Regions from separate parts of the Paenibacillus sp. FSL H3-0469 genome, predicted to be linked through region 2. Evidence: predicted binding sites of a transcription regulator. Region 2 holds the regulator's gene; each other region holds the start of a gene.

Region 1 (5,466 bases), 1.3 Mb from region 2:
CTGAAGGAGGTTAGAGCTGAGTTGACTAGAAGCGTTAAGAAAACACCCGTAAGTAAAGATCAGGCAAATCCCTGGACGAAACGACAGGCAAGCAAGGCTGTGCGAAGATACTCCCGAGGTATTCCTTATGGTAAATTCTATCGAAAAATTTATTGTTCGTGGGATATAAGCGATTGGAGATTTTACAAACCTTATTTGCAAGCGGTCAAGGAATGGGAGACCAATGGTAGAAGTTGGCACAGACCCGTTAGCCTTCAGAAATTAACTTTAAACTGGAATAAGGATTTTAAAAGAAAATAAGAAAAGGGGTTGCCGATAGGGAAGCGTCGGCGGCTCCTTTTCTTATGTACGTTCTGCCTTAAAGAAGAGCTAGTTTTAATTTCTATCTACTAAAATAGTATATGCAGTTATGTTTCCGAATTCATCATATGAAAATATAGTTGAGGCTCCATATTGAACAGCTTGAACCCATCCATCTTCATACAATACAATAGCCCCATCATTAAAAATTAGTTCAAGTGATCCGGGGAGATACTTCCAATATCCTGAATTCATGTGAACAATAATTTGTTCAAAACTAGCCTTGGCACTCACATCTTGTGGAGTAACCTTGTTTAGAGTAGATACTGCGGGAAGATCAGGAGTCTGGATGGATGCAGTTGCTGCAAAAGAGGTGGAGCCTAAAGCGAAACAAGCTGTAACGGTTAAAAGGCCAACCAAAAGTTTCTTTTTCATACTTCAAACCTCCAAAATGAGTATTTTGTGTGTTACATAAGTAATAATAGATTAAATGGATTTATATGTATATAAGTAATAAGTATGGTTTTTAATGATATTTTTTGTCATATATTGGAGGTTAATGTCGTTTGTTGATTTTTAATTGGATTTGAATAATATGTCCTAGGACTTTGTAAGGATTATTATTAAAATGCAATTATATATAAGTTTTTACTAATGAAAAACGGGCCATTTTGTGGCCCGCGTGTTCGACTAAATTTCAATATTTGATTTTTAATGCTTATTAGGGAATTAACCAAACATAGAAGGCAAAAAGAACAAGAAAAAGAGAATAAGAACGATCACGCTGGTGATTCTGCTCATCATAAGATAAGCCTCGCTGGGCCCGGAGTCGCCTTTGACCATCCAGCCGTAACGCATATGCCAGCCCATGGCCGGGAAGAAGATATTCAATACTGCAATCAATACGAAGAGAACAGCGAAAATAACAACCATTTTTACCAGCTCCTTTCTCCATTTACGAAAGCCCATTGCATGAAGTTGCATATTTCTGGATGCAGCTTCAAATTAACAACGCAGAATTCTTCCAGCCCCACGTGACACTTATGTCACATCAACCCCCATATTGTTAGCTCATTCGATGGGGAATTCTATCTGCGCCTCTTATACTGGAAATATATTGATTTACTTCCGAAAGGGGCTATTCACCAGTGACTGAAGCTATCAAAGCAATACTATTAGGGATTATTGAGGGGTTGACTGAATTCTTGCCGGTCTCGTCTACCGGGCACCTTATCCTGGCAGGGGATCTGCTGAAGTTCGAGGGGGAGGCTGCGGTTACCTTCAAAATCGTAATCCAGCTGGGTGCGGTAATGGCCGTGTTGATGCTGTATTGGAAAAAGTATGTGAACATCGGAATGAATATGCTGAAGCTGGATTTCTCCAAGAGCAAGGGACTGAATGCCATCCACATGATCCTGGCTATGGTTCCGGCACTGGTGGTGTATCTGCTCTTCAAAGATACGATCAAGAGCCAGTTATTCGGCCCTAAGCCGGTCCTGATTGGTCTGATTGCCGGTGGCCTGTTGATGATCTTCGCTGCACGCAGCAGGAGAACCGTTACGTCAGAGACGGTGGACGGTCTTAACTATACGCAAGCCTTTGGCATCGGGCTGTTCCAGTGCTTAGCGCTATGGCCCGGGTTCTCCAGATCCGGCTCGACGATCTCAGGGGGCCTCCTGCTGGGAACCAGCCAGAAAGCCGCTGCGGACTTCACCTTCCTGATCTCAGTACCGGTAATGTTCGGAGCCAGCCTTCTGGACCTCTATGACAGCCGGGATCTGCTGAATTCAGATTCACTGACCCTGATGCTGATCGGGTTCGTGACGTCCTTCCTCGTAGCCATGATTGCAGTGGTCACGTTCATCAAGCTGATCAAGCGGCTCCGCCTGGAGTGGTTCGCGCTGTACCGCTTCGTGCTAGCAGGACTGTTCTATGTAATTGTCATCCTGTAATGGGCCTCTGGTGTGATCCGCTCAGGAGGCTCAGCACTCAGCCGTATTCCTTAGGCTCCTGCAGCAGGATGGAGAAGGTCTGGGTCTCGTGGTCCACTTCAATCGTCTCGATACCCACAAAATCCGGAATTTCAGGATGAACGGCATCCACGCTGTATTCAGGGTGAGTCAGCAATAATTGAATGACTTTCAAGGCTTCCACGTTGATCTTGATCCCCTTTACAGTAGAATCTCGTGTTCTGATTTATAGTCTGTATTATCCCCGCAGCGCTTAGCGAATATGTCTGTGGATGATATTTCTGTCTTCGTTACGTTCCATAACAGCCATTAATTGACCCTGGAAAATCCGTCTCTGGATCTGGTCGATCCGCTGGAGCGCGAGGGGGATTGGCACCTGGAATGCTACAGCCAGCTCGGCAACGGCATCCTCACGAAGTTCGGGCAGCGTCTTCTCGGAGATCATGGTATAGGGCATGGAGGCATACAGGATGAACCGGTCGGATTCATCTCTCTGCGCCTGAGTGAACTCTCCGGGCATAAGTGTAGACTTACCGGCATGCCGCAGCAGATGACACAGCTCATGGAGGAATTCCAGCCGCTGCAGCTCGGGAGGGAGCCGGTTGTCGATGAACATGCTGTACATTCCGGCTGTAGCCTCAATCGCCTTACTGCGGACATCCAGATAGTGCACCCAGATATTAAGCCGCTTCGCTATGTAATCAATGGAGATGTCGGACGGCTTGCGGACACCAATACGCTGGTATAGATCCTCTGTCCATTTCTCCAATGCGGTCATCTGATAATAGCCTTGCATAATCAATCACCCCATATATAAGATCGTATGTTCGTATTATTGGCCAAAAGAAAAGCCCGTAAGGGCTAAGCAGCAGTTCAGCGCGCACTCTTCACCGGCTGAAATATGGAACTGGTGTTCCTGTGTATGTAAGCATAAAGGAATTACGCCCGAATATCAAGTGTTTTTCCCAAGGTGGGGTGCGTGGCCTGACTCAGCATCTGAATCATATCCTGGGCACCGCTCTGCGCCTGCTCCTTGGCAAGGCTCATCACCTGCAGCCCTGCGGCCTGCTGTAAGGATGACTGGCTCATCACTACGGATAATGCAGCAATATCCATCCGGCATTCCTCCTCCATATGTTGTGAAGCTATTGCTTCATACTCTATATCGACCACTGGACGCCTGTCCGTTAGGTGAATGGTATTTCTTTGCCAATTGGCCCATGCAAGGGAGCGGAATTCCACATATTCTGTGCTGTATTCAATATTCAAGAGGAGGAATTAATCATGGGAGCAGAGTATGGTTGCGGTTGTGGAAATAACGTAGGTGGAGTGAATCAGGGACCTCCAATCGTTCCGGTAGTAAGCCCTTGGACTTCGACAGGTGCAATTCTGGTTCTGTTCATCCTGCTGGTTATCATCACAAAAGCCTGCTTGTTCTAGAACAGCCTATAGCCAGTGTAGCCCTGTCCGGCCTGTGCCGGATAGGGCTATTTCTTTTTCCTGTTATTTTTACGGACTGTTGGCCCGATCTGGCGTTTGATTCTGCCTGTAGCTGCATCCGTTTCAATGATATAGAGCTCCTTAATTGTTCCTGCAAGCGCGAACCATTCCTGTAAGGCTTCAGCTTCGGACATAGGGCCGTACAGCCGTTTGCCCCGATAACAGATATAGAACACATGCGGCTCTCCATCAAAGTTATATTATCCCATTTCATTCTACGCTTTATCGCAGTGAAATTGAATAACATCCCCCACAATGCCGGCTTACTTGAAAATAAACTCTACGCGCGTACCGTCTGCGAACGTCTCCAGCTGATTGCCGACCCAGCTTCCCGCTCCGCGGTTATCACTGGGGGTTATGTACTCAATATGGGCCCCGGCTCCGCCTTCCTCACACATGGCCATCGGCCATTCGTCCCGGTCATAGCCTTTCTTCGTGGGAACTCCCTTCAGCGACGCCTTGCGGTTCTCCTCCGCATCCTTGCGGTTGATCGTGCAGATGGCTGATTCTCCCTTACGGATGGCCTTCTGGATGTGCCTCGCGGTCTCCGGGTAGCGGTCTGCCGGGAACTTCAGCTTCACGACCTCCGAAGAATGACCGGAAGGTGTCTGCGGCAGCCATTGCCCGTTTTCTTCCAGCAGGTAGGCGGACAGACTGAGCAGGGCGATAATGATGAGACTGATGATGGATTTTTTGGCTTTCATATCTGCTCCTTTGGATGTGGGTATGGGTATAATGCCTGTGCCCTGAATAGTATAGCGTAAGAATAACCGATTGGGACAGCCCGAATTCTGTGCAGCAGCCGTGCTGAAGTTCCATAATTCGTCATAATATGTACAAACACAAGGAAAAGGATGGTGGAAAATGTGGAACAGCGCAACCTCAGGGACCTGCTGGATTCGGCCTCGCGGCTGATTGGTGATGTGCAGTGGCAAGCGGCTTTTCGCAAAATACAGATGTCTCCCGCTGACGCGGAGCTGGGGGCGCCCGCACGGAAGCTGCTGGAGACGCTGTACTGGCTGCAGGGCCAGGGAATGATCAGCGGCCAGCATGATTACCTGGAGAGTCCGGATGATATCAACAACAAGCTGAAGAATACGGCGGGTACCTATGCCGGACTGCACGGCTATGAGATGGGGCCAATTAGCGGCCAGACGGAGAAGCTCATCAGCAGTCAGCGTCAGGGCGTAACGGACAGTGCGATCCGCTGGCACAAGGCCGGGGGCATCGTAGCGATGACCTATCATGCCAACATGCCGGGTACGGCACCAGCCTGGACGAATGTCTCCATGAGCCTCAGCGAAGCTAATTTCAGCAAGTACATCACACCGGGAACACCCGAGTATACGGCGATGATTGCCGAGCTGGATAAGGTAGCTGTTTTCCTGAAAAAACTGAATGATGCCGGTGTCCCCGTCCTCTGGAGACCATACCATGAGATGAACGGCGGCTGGTTCTGGTGGGGGCAGAAATCCTCCTTCGTGACCCTCTGGGAGATCATGTTCGAGCGGTATACCGTCTATCATCAGCTGCACAATCTGCTGTGGGTGTGGAGTCCGAATGCCAAGAACAAGAATAGTGAGGAGCCGGCGAAGTATTATCCGGGCAGCGGCAGAGTGGATGTGCTGGCGGCGGATATTTTCGAGGGGGATTACAAGGCAATCCATCATGATACGCTCTGGGACCTGGGGCGCGG
Region 2 (5,466 bases):
TGTTGAATCATGGTACCCATAGCTCCATCCAGTATCAATATGCGCTGCTGCAAGCTCTCAGCAAGTGTGTATTTGGCCACTTTCCATCCCCCCAGTGAAACATTAGAGTAATTTTAGCAGAATAAAGGGATTTCGGAAAGCCTTCCTTTCCACCCTGCATTATTTGTATTTCTATTGATTTCATTCCTATTACGGCGCTACCACAAGATTCTTGCTTGGCATGGAATGCTGTGTCCGGGCAGTCACATGTGAAGTGACGCTGAATTCGCCCGCCTCTTCAAAGGTATGTTCCCCGACATAAGCCCCTTCTCCGGCACTTTCACCCTTGATTTCAATCTTTTTAGTCTTATCTGTGGACTCATTTACCTCAAACATAACTTCTCTAGCATCATCTACCGGTTCACCGTCCTGTGTCACCACAGCCTTGAAGCTAATTGCCGTTCCTGCGGTTACTTCCTCCGGAGTCCAGCTCAGCTCCACCTTAATCGGTGACATGGAGGAATTGGCCGCCGCCTGCATCTGCATCTGCATCTCATCGTCCTTATTCCCCGAGCATCCGGCTAGTGTCATCCCCATCACAATACATATAAGTCCCCTGCGCATCCTTGGCTTCATCATCTGAAGTCCTCCCGGTTCATAGGTAGATTCTTCTTCATTCATGAAACATATCAAGCATGAAACATATCAAATCTATATTACAATGAAAGTCAGATCGCTGCTCTCCTTATTATACACATTTTATTCAATTTGCCTTAAAAAAGCTGCATGATTCACTCATGAACATGAGAATAGTCATATCTTTGATTCAAAGTGTTTGTATTGGGATTGCCGTGACTCCAAAGAATGTTTGGCCCTCCGGCCGCTGTTGTTCCCAGATTTCTTGAATTAAACCGCTGCTAGCGGTTGAAATCCGGTAACAAAGGCGGACGCTAACGCTCCTACAGTTCCAAAATTCTCCTCCGCCACTTTTCCCTTTACAGTATATTTTCAAGTTCAAACAATATAGCAGTTACATAAAAAAGCCAATACCCACTAAATAGGATACTGGCTTCATAGAATTCAATTATAGGGAGTCTACAAGCGGCAGTAGCTCGGAGAGATGGCTGATCTGGTAATCCGGCGTAATCTCCGGGTCCGATGCTTTCGCATTCCGGTTGATCCAGACTGTGGTCAGTCCGGCAGACAATCCGCCAAGAATATCTGTCGTAAGCTTATCGCCCACCATGATCCCTTGCTCTGGAGCAATATCCAGCAGTCCGAGCGCATGCTCGAAGATTCCCTTGTCCGGCTTGCCTTTGCCGAAGCTTCCCGAAATCACAACATGGTCAAAATACGGAGTAAGCTCCGGCACACCGTCCAGCTTCTCCTGCTGAAGTGCCGGACAACCGTTTGTCAGCAGCAGCAGCTTGACCTTACCGCGCAACTCGTTCAGCACCTGAAGCGTCTCTTCATAGATATAAGGACGGCTGCGGCGCTCAGCGGCGAACTTGTCAGCCAACTGTGCAGCCAGCGCTTCATCCTCTACCCCGAGTGCGGCGAGGCCGCGGCGCCAGGATTCCTTACGGTAGACAGGGGCAAGCTGTTCCAGTTGACGGAACTCCGGCTGTTCACCGGCAGTGAAATTCGCCCATAGCGCTTCAAATGGGTTAATACCGATTAGCTTGGTGAACGGATATGTCTCATAGGATTCATAGAGGGCACGGGCTTCTCTGCGTACAGCAGCTTCCAGCTCCTGCGGATCAACGGAATCTCCAGCCGCCTCACTAGCATAGCGGAAGGCTTCTTCCACGCTGCGGTCATCCCACAGCAGAGTATCGTCAAGGTCAAATAGTACGGCGGTAATCGGCATTAGTTCTCCCACTCCCTATATGCTGGTCTGTCTTCCTATTCGTGCACTAGTTCAATATTGTTGTTCTTGGCGAACTGCTCCAGACGTTCCCCCATCGCAGCGGTGTCATAACGGTTAATCAGCTTGGAGAAAATCCACTGCTTGCGCTTACCCTTATACTTAATGGTAACTACACTGCGCGATAAAGTGATCTTCTCAATATCCGCCGCAGCCAGGAAACGTTCGCGGTTGTATTTAATAGTAGAGATACGCGCACGCTCAACCTTAAGGAACGGACGGCGGAAGAACAGCAGCGCAGCGAGCAGGAAGTACAGCACTACACCCAGCCAGTTGGCCAGAATACCGCTTCCTTTAGCTTCGTCAATCGAGCCGACCACCCAGAACATGATGCCAAGCAGCATCAGTACTACGGGGAATACAATATTGCGGCCTTTGAAAATATCGATGCTTTTCGCGGCAGTCTTAGTGCTGGAAGTGTAAATAGAGTCCTTCCCCTGCTTCTTTCTTTGCTGGTTAATTTGCTTCGTGTTGCGTTGAACCATTCTTTCCCAAGAACGGGCCATGTAAGTTCCCCCTAGTCATCCTGTATTATCTATGAAAAGGCAACAGGCTAATGCTTAAGTCCGTTATTGCCCTCTTCATGCTCCGGATTGTCCACAATTTCGATAGTATCAAGCTGGGCCCGAAAGTTAGTGCGGATATTCCCCAGGTAAATCTCGCGGAGCTTGGCACGTTCAGCCAGTTCCTCTTCATTCAGGCCGCCGTTCTTAGCTTTGCGTGCCAATTCATTGATGCGTGCGACCAATTCGTCAATATTCAATACGTTTCCCTCCCTCTAAATTCATTTTAACTTTGCCATGAGAAAAAGAGCTTGTCAAGGTCTACCCCCTGAAAGCTCTCCGAGTCGATCATTAGTCTGACACAATCCTTCAATATAAAGGTAAAGTCAGAATATCTCCGGCCTTAATGACGCTGTTCTCCAAATGATTCGTCTTCATTATTCCTTCTATATATACGGCTGTCCTCATGTCCTCAGGCTTGTTACTTAACGCAATGCTCCATAAGGTATCTCCGCGTTCGACTACGATCCGCTTATCGGGCTTCAGTGAAGAGACCGAACCGGCAAAAACATTGCCCACTACAGTGAATCCAGAAATGACAAGCATCAGCACCAGGACCATCTTCATCAGGCTGACCTGACGGAATAGTGATGATAGCACAGTGAGACTATGAAGAATCGCATCCTTGACCTTGGTTACATTACTATGAGCAGTTGGATTACCGGGAGCAGACACCTTGATATCCTCATTATTGTAGATGCTGTTGTAGGTACTATACTTTAACATGATCATCATCCTCCAAACACATGTTCTTGCTTTCGAAAATAATATAACACGAACATGTGTTTCGAACAAGAGTTTTTTCGGAACGTTTGTTCTCTTTATTTCCGTTCTCGTTTTTTCCTCATTTTAGAACTTATGTTTGTACGAACGGAAGTTCTATGTTATAATTTTCCCAAACATAGTATATGGGGTTGATACCGATGTCAAAGATTTCTAGTCGTCAGCTGGCGATCCTGGAATTTATACGTAATGAAGTCCGCAGCAAGGGTTATCCTCCGTCTGTCCGCGAGATTGGCGAGGCTGTCGGCCTGGCCTCCAGTTCTACTGTGCATGGTCACTTGGACCGGCTTGAGAAGAAGGGCCTGATCCGCCGTGACCCTACGAAGCCGCGTGCGATTGAATTGCTCGGCCAGGAAGATTCAGAGAATGTGCATCAATTCGTCCAGACCGTTACCCGCATCCCGGTAGTGGGTAAGGTTACAGCTGGTGTTCCTATTACTGCAACAGAGAATATTGAGGATTACTTCCCGTTGCCTGCTCATTATGTAGGCGATAACAAGGTATTTATGCTTTCTGTCCTTGGTGACAGTATGGTGGATGCCGGAATTATGAATGGGGATTATGTCATCGTACGCCAGCAGCAAACTGCCGACAATGGCGATATTGTTGTAGCGATGACCGAAGAAGATGAAGCAACGGTCAAGACCTTCTACAAGGAACGGGATCATATCAGGCTGCAGCCGGAGAATCCGGCGTACGAGCCTCTCCGCCTTAACCGCGTTACGATTTTGGGCCGGGTCATCGGATTATTCCGCGATATCCACTAATCTACTCCCCGCTTAAGAACAGGCTGCTCCGCACCATGCGAAGCAGCCTGTTTTCTGTTCATTTCATTTCGTAAAGTGGCCAAAAAGCAGAGCGCGAACAAATGTTTGCATTCTCCTTTTTGGCCACTTTTTCTGTGAACCGCTGTACCGCTCCGCACATATCCTGTTATAAAGGAGTGCTGATCTGTATGCCCAATTATCGAATTATCGTCGATCTGTCACAGCGCATGCTGTACCTGCTGGATAATGACGTTGTCACCAGAGGCTTCCCTGTCGGCATCGGCAAAATGTTAACCGTCTCCCCTGTAGGCGAATACACCATCATTAACAAGCAGCCCAATCCGGGTGGCCCGTTCGGTGCCTTCTGGATGGGACTGTCCAAGCCGCATTACGGCATCCACGGAACCAATGACCCATCCTCCATCGGCCACATGGTCTCTCACGGCTGTATTCGTATGTATAACGCAGATGTACTCGCCCTGGCCGCCCTTGTTCCCATAGGTATCCTTGTCACCATCCGGGAATAGGAACGTCACAAAAACCCTTGAGACGCCAGATTGCGGCCCAAGGGTTCCTGTGACTCCTATGAATTAGAGCGGATACAGACTACAGCACACTTCTCAATAGACGGATAGCCACCGTATTCAAACGGATGGCCTCGCGGATCGATTCTCTGGCTGCCAGCAGCTCTCTTCTGGCCCGCGAACCTCTAGGCACTCTGCGCAGATTCTCATTGATTTCTTCCAGTCTCTCCAGCAGGACAGCCCGCTGTGTCAGCAGGACATTAATGGCTCTGCGAATCCGGTTACGTTCTCTTTGGCTCATCTTTACACCTCTTTTACACTTGGATAGTATAAGAGATGCCAAGAATCGCTCCAAAGCTTGTGTGATTCGGCAGTAATGTTAGAGCTGCAAGCAGCGGACAGGTAATCTGCTTACTTTTTGTTCAACCGTACCCGGAATTCAAATTCATCGCGTCTATAAGTCATTCCGGCCAGCACTATGTACTCCGGTGTCCATTTCTGTACAGGTCCGGCATAATCAGCAATCACATGCGGTTTGCCATCAACCAGCTGAACGACGTAGACCTGTACCTGTGCCAGTGCGGCAGCGAATAGATCAGCATCACTGGACAGTACTTTATAAGCCGTATTCAACTTCGTTCCTCCTTGTTCCACAACCATGATAATAGATTTAGCCCAACAATCTATTCAATTATACCGGGTTATGGAACAATATGTAAACCATATTTACAGCTTGATAAAAAGGATTTTGAACAATCCGATATACTTCTTAGTAGCCCCGCCATCCCCGGTAAAAAATTTGGTATTCTTAAGGTCCGGTACACTGAATACTGAGAACAAAATGTAGTTATCCCTCTTGGTCAAAGACTCAATTACAGGCTGGGCCACCAGCTTACTAATTCCGTCTCCTATTTCCTGATCAA
Region 3 (5,466 bases), 3.6 Mb from region 2:
GCTCCTTCCGTGCCCACCAGGTGCCGATTCCGGTCGATCAGAAGAACATGAAGCATGCTCCGGCCTTGCTTGAATGGCTGAACAGCTACAGACCTGGAGAATTGTTCGATGAGAACGGCCGCCTGAACGCAGAGCTGGCTGAAATTCTGCCAACCGGCGACAGACGTATGGGAATGAACCCGGTAACCAATGCCGGCAAGCTGATCAAAGACCTGCACAAGCCGAATTTCCGTAACTACGCCCTGGATAATTCCGTTCCGGGTCAAGTGATTGCGCAGGATATGGCTGTACTGGGCAAATACCTGAAAGAGGTTGTTACCCTCAACGAAGAGAACCGCAACTTCCGGATTTTTGGACCGGATGAGACGATGTCTAACCGTCTGGGACCTGTATTCGAAGTGACCAAGCGCCAATGGATGGATGCCATTCAGGAACCGCAGGATGAATTCCTCGCTCCATACGGCCGTGTCATTGACTCCCAGCTGTCTGAGCATCAGGCTGAAGGGATTCTGGAAGGTTATGTCCTGACTGGACGCCACGGTTTCTTCGCCAGCTATGAAGCCTTCCTGCGCGTGGTCGATTCGATGATCACCCAGCACTTCAAATGGCTGCGTAAAGCGACAGATCAGACCTGGAGAGAAGATATTCCTTCCCTGAATGTGATCGCTACATCTACCGTGTTCCAACAGGACCATAATGGCTATACCCACCAAGATCCGGGTCTGCTCGGCCATCTGGCTGACAAGAAGCCTGAATTCATCCGTGAGTATCTGCCGTCTGATGCGAACAGCCTGCTGGCCGTATTCGACACGATCCTGAATGACCGTCAGAAGATCAACCTGATCGTATCCTCCAAGCATCCGCGTCCGCAGTGGTTCTCGGCTGACGAAGCTCAGGAGCTGGTAACTAAAGGCCTCAAGATCATTGACTGGGCCAGCACCGACAAAGGCGGAGAGCCTGATCTCGTCATTGCTTCTTCGGGTACAGAACCAACTATGGAAGCCTTGGCTGCCATTTCGATCCTGCATGAGAAGCTGCCTGAGCTGAAGATCCGTTACATCAACGTGGTCGATCTGCTGAAGCTGAGAAGCCAGAAGCTTGATCCGCGCGGCTTGTCTGACGAGGAGTTTGATCAATTTTTCACAAAAGATAAACCGGTCATCTTCGCCTTCCACGGCTATGAAGGCCTGATCAAAGACCTGTTCTTCGACCGCCACAACCACAACCTGCATGTGCATGGCTACCGCGAGAATGGCGACATCACGACACCGTTCGATATGCGCGTACTCAACCAGATGGACCGCTTCGATCTTACGAAGGAAGCAGTACTCAGCCTGCCGGAAGCAAGCAAATACCAGGCTATCGCTGACGAGATGGATGCCATCGTGCAAAAGCATCATGCATATATCCGCGAAGAAGGCATCGACCTTCCAGAGGTTGAGAACTGGGTATGGAAGGCTTTGAACTAAGCTTCATACGATAGTGTTATTTCATTAATAATATAGCAAGCTTCAATCAGGGAGCGCCCCGGTTAGTCATGTTGATGGCTGCGGGGCGCTTTTTGTGTCTGATGATTGAAGTTGGATGTCCGGGATCGATGAGGTCTCCGGCTGCAATGCCTTCTTCTTCTGCCCCGCAGTAAGTACAGGCACACCGCCCCTGCCGTTCATCTCCACCATGTGCTTCCAGTAGCGCTTCGGCATTAGTGAGGAACGCAGCCGGTCGTTGTAGCGCTCCTTGATGCCGATGGCATTGTAAAAGCCGGTCCATAAGCGGCGGTACGCTTCCTCCGTCTCATCGGGCTCGGGCGGGGTCCACCCGCTTAAGGGCACGATGGCCTCCCGCCCGGGCTCATGAATCAGCGCCGCTCCATGCGTCTGATCGTAGATCATGAAGCTCTCCCCCTGGAACCGGTCGCAGAAATGCTCCTGAATTACAGGAAGCACATAGCCCTGCGGTTCAATGACTGCGGCCATGACCGGGCCGTATACGGAGAAGCGGACGAAGCCCGTATACAGATGCGCCTCATGCCGGAGCTGCTGAACAGCCTTCATCAGCGTGTTAACGGTGTCATCGGCCAGCATATTCATCACCTTACGGCCATGCTTGAAGCCGAGATACAGGAAATTCAGCAGCAGCATTTCCTTATCAGGGGTGCAGCTCCAGAAGCCCAGACGCACCAGTTCCTCAGCTTCGCGGCTGATCCGCAACGGCAGGGATTTCAGTACCCGCGCGGCCTTGTCCTTGTCGGTCTCGATCCATTTTGCTTCCAGCAGCAGGCCTATTTCCCCGCCCTCAGCATGAATTGCCAGTGGTATCTCCTTCCAGGCATAGCTCTCAAATACACAGCACAGCAGACCCTCGAAGCTTCCGTCATAGGTGTACGCCAGTGCGGACGGCTTGAACATCAGGCCTTCGCTCCTTTCTTGAGCAGGTTCCAACCATCCGCTGCCGGAAGGGCCGACAGGTTAAAGTCGTCGAACAGCGTGAGCTGCTCCACCTTCGGCTGCTGGAGAGCAAGCTGTTCCCCGGACATGAGTGAGCGAAGCAGCGTATGTTCGCTTACCTTCAGCCCCTCCAGCGGCTTATCCTTACAGGTGATGAAGAACTGGGCACGCTTCAGGACCACTCCCAGCTTCTTCAACGCATGGAAATCGAGCGATCCGGCCCGTCTGGCCTTTACGATCCGCTGTGCGCTTCTTACGCCGATGCCGGGCACACGCAGCAGCATTTCGTACGGGGCGCGGTTGATCTCAACGGGGAACTGCTCCCGGTGGTTAACGGCCCAGCTGCATTTGGGGTCCAGCAGCGGGTTGAAGTTCGGCACGGCCTCATCCAATAATTCATTCGCCTTGAAGCCGTAGAAGCGCAGGAGCCAATCGGCCTGATAGAGCCGGTGTTCCCGCAGCAACGGCGGCTTGGTGTCTAGAGCGGGCAGGAGGGAATCCTCCACAACCGGGGTGTAGGCGGAGAAAAAGACGCGCTTGAGCGAGTATTTACGGTATAAGCCTTCCGTCAGATTAAGGATCTGGTAATCTGTATCTGGCGTTGCACCCACGATCATCTGGGTGCTCTGTCCAGCCGGAGCGAAGCGGGGTGCATGATTATACCGGACGATATCGGAGCGGTTCTCCTTGATCCGGCTGCTAATCAGCCCCATCGGCTTCAGGATGGACACCTTGCTCTTATCGGGAGCGAGCCGTCCGAGGCTCTCCTGGGAGGGCAGCTCGATGTTGACGCTCATGCGGTCGGCGAGCAGACCAAGTCTGGACAGCAGGGCTTCGTCTGCTCCAGGGATGGCTTTTACATGGATATATCCGTTGAAATGATAGACATTGCGAAGCAGCTCAAGTGCAGCAATTAACTGCTCGGTGGTGTAGTCCGGACTGCGCATAATGCCTGAGCTGAGAAATAATCCTTCTATATAATTACGGCGGTAGAATTGCATGGTGATATCTGCGATCTCTTCGGGGGTGAAGGCCGCCCGGCGGATGGGGTTGGACTTGCGGTTGATGCAGTACGCACAATCATACACACAGCCGTTGGTCATAAGTACCTTCAGCAGCGAAATACAGCGGCCATCCGCCGCGAAGCTGTGACAGATGCCCATTGCGGAGGTGTTGCCGAGTGCCCCGGCCTGGCCTTTGCGGTCGGAACCGCTTGAAGTGCACGCCACATCGTATTTAGCTGAAGCGGTCAGAATCTCTAGTTTCTCCATTACATCCACGGTCTCAATCCCCCTCATATGTGAGCATTATATACCGAACATACGTTCTTGTCAAAAGTATAAACCACCACTCCGGCCGCCTGCAAAATGTATGCGCATTCCTTCTTGTGCTATAATAGAAATTGATGGTTCACGGAATGAGGAATCATACGGTTATTGAAAATCAGGTTAGGAGTGTTGCTGAAGTGAGAGGATATAACATCTGGCGGCCTATTATGCTGATAGCCGTCGCCCTGCTGACAAGACAGCTAGTGACAAGTGTGTGCCTGATGTTCGGTATGTCGCAGGAATCGGCAGGCAGTGTAGCCATGCTGGGTATGATCGTCGCTGCTCTTATTATGTACAACCGCATGATGAAGGGCCGCCGCCGCAGATAAAATAAACAGAAGATCCGGACGTATCTATTCAATACGGTACGGATTGCATAGGAACAGGCTTAAGAGACGCCCGCACAGGTGTCTTTTTATTTTAGATGTGTCTTTTTTACTAAAAAAGTTTATACAAACACGTGCGAATCCCGGCGATCCGGCAAGCGGTGCTTGAATAATATGGCTGAAGCTTATATTCTTAGAAGGATATGCTATATGAAGGACCATACAGATTCAAGGTAACGTACATTCCCTTCGGGAGGGCGTTATTTATAGAATCAACCCACAGCATGGGAAATGAACATACAGGAGGAAACCAATTGAGTACACAGAACATTGGAGTGCCGTTAGAGGGTTTTGCAGAATTTAGCCGGACGGTAGCCGCAGAAGGTGCGGTACTGCTGAAGAATGAGGGACAGGTGCTTCCGCTGGGTAACGGTGAGAGCGTTGCTGTTTTTGGCAGAATACAGGTGAATTATTACCGCAGCGGTACTGGATCGGGCGGTAGCGTTCACGTTGCATATACGACGAATCTGCTGGATGGACTGCGCAGCAAGAAGAACATTAGCGTGAATGAAGAACTGGCTGCAGCCTACGAGGCCTGGATCGGGCTTAACCCGTTCGATGACGGCGGCAAGGTATGGGCTGCGGAGCCGTGGAACCAGAAGGAAATGCCGCTTACGGACGAGCTGGTGAAGCAGGCACGAAGCCAGTCAGCCAAAGCGGTTGTGGTGATTGGACGTACGGCGGGCGAGGATCAGGATAATGCCGACACCGCAGGCAGCTACCGGCTGACGGAAGATGAGAAGGCGATGCTGGTCTCGGTTACGGCTTATTTTGAACAGACAGTTGTGGTACTCAATGTGTCCAATATCATGGATATGAGCTGGGTAAATGACGCTGCTTATGTGAATCCTATCTCTGCTGTGATCTATTCCTGGCATGGCGGCATGGAGGGCGGTCACGCGATTGCTGATGTTCTGGCCGGAGAGGTTACGCCAAGCGGCAAGCTGACGGATACCATTGCCTATTCCATTGACGATTATCCGTCGACCCGCAACTACGGCAATGAATTCAAGAACCTGTACGAGGAAGATATCTATGTAGGCTACCGTTATTTCGAGACCTTCTGCCCTGATAAGGTTCAGTATGAATTCGGCTACGGGATCTCGTACACGACCTTTAAGCTGGAGCCGGGGGAAGCGAAGCTGGTAAACCAGGCGGGTGAGCCGCAGATCGAAGTCGGCGTCACTGTAACGAATACGGGAGCCGTATATGCTGGTAAAGAAGTCGTGCAGGTGTATTACGAAGCGCCGCAGGGACAGCTGGGCCAACCGGCCAAAGCGCTGGCAGCCTTCGCTAAGACCAAGC

The links. Region 2 encodes LexA, which represses DNA repair genes until DNA is damaged. Its sites were predicted from a motif close to CGAACATATGTTCG; they were not measured.
Region 1: a site for LexA is predicted at 3,087-3,100, ahead of NSS83_RS10625 (ImmA/IrrE family metallo-endopeptidase). Genes of this name have one in related genera too.
Region 3: a site for LexA is predicted at 3,763-3,776, ahead of NSS83_RS20940 (putative DNA modification/repair radical SAM protein). Genes of this name have one in related genera too.

The regions. Positions count from the first base shown of each region.
Region 1 covers NZ_CP150302.1:2,447,813-2,453,278, reverse strand. The annotation lists gene NSS83_RS10645 (hypothetical protein) at 376-735, opposite strand; gene NSS83_RS10640 (DUF6199 family natural product biosynthesis protein) at 1,030-1,233, opposite strand; gene NSS83_RS10635 (undecaprenyl-diphosphate phosphatase) at 1,449-2,252, shown strand; gene NSS83_RS10630 (hypothetical protein) at 2,290-2,454, opposite strand; gene NSS83_RS10625 (ImmA/IrrE family metallo-endopeptidase) at 2,524-3,066, opposite strand; gene NSS83_RS10620 (YjfB family protein) at 3,210-3,386, opposite strand; gene NSS83_RS10615 (hypothetical protein) at 3,555-3,710, shown strand; gene NSS83_RS10610 (hypothetical protein) at 3,758-3,946, opposite strand; gene NSS83_RS10605 (NucA/NucB deoxyribonuclease domain-containing protein) at 4,034-4,474, opposite strand; gene NSS83_RS10600 (glycosyl hydrolase) at 4,637-5,466, shown strand, end outside.
Region 2 covers NZ_CP150302.1:1,110,491-1,115,956, forward strand. The annotation lists gene metH (methionine synthase) at 1-80, opposite strand, end outside; gene NSS83_RS04745 (FixH family protein) at 190-618, opposite strand; gene NSS83_RS04750 (HAD-IA family hydrolase) at 1,064-1,849, opposite strand; gene NSS83_RS04755 (hypothetical protein) at 1,885-2,412, opposite strand; gene NSS83_RS04760 (DUF896 domain-containing protein) at 2,460-2,669, opposite strand; gene NSS83_RS04765 (LysM peptidoglycan-binding domain-containing protein) at 2,779-3,195, opposite strand; gene lexA (transcriptional repressor LexA) at 3,393-4,019, shown strand; gene NSS83_RS04775 (L,D-transpeptidase) at 4,208-4,546, shown strand; gene NSS83_RS04780 (hypothetical protein) at 4,626-4,844, opposite strand; gene NSS83_RS04785 (hypothetical protein) at 4,955-5,176, opposite strand; gene NSS83_RS04790 (hypothetical protein) at 5,270-5,466, opposite strand, start outside.
Region 3 covers NZ_CP150302.1:4,732,153-4,737,618, forward strand. The annotation lists gene NSS83_RS20930 (phosphoketolase family protein) at 1-1,469, shown strand, start outside; gene NSS83_RS20935 (TIGR03915 family putative DNA repair protein) at 1,536-2,408, opposite strand; gene NSS83_RS20940 (putative DNA modification/repair radical SAM protein) at 2,408-3,718, opposite strand; gene NSS83_RS20945 (hypothetical protein) at 3,913-4,104, shown strand; gene NSS83_RS20950 (glycoside hydrolase family 3 C-terminal domain-containing protein) at 4,416-5,466, shown strand, end outside.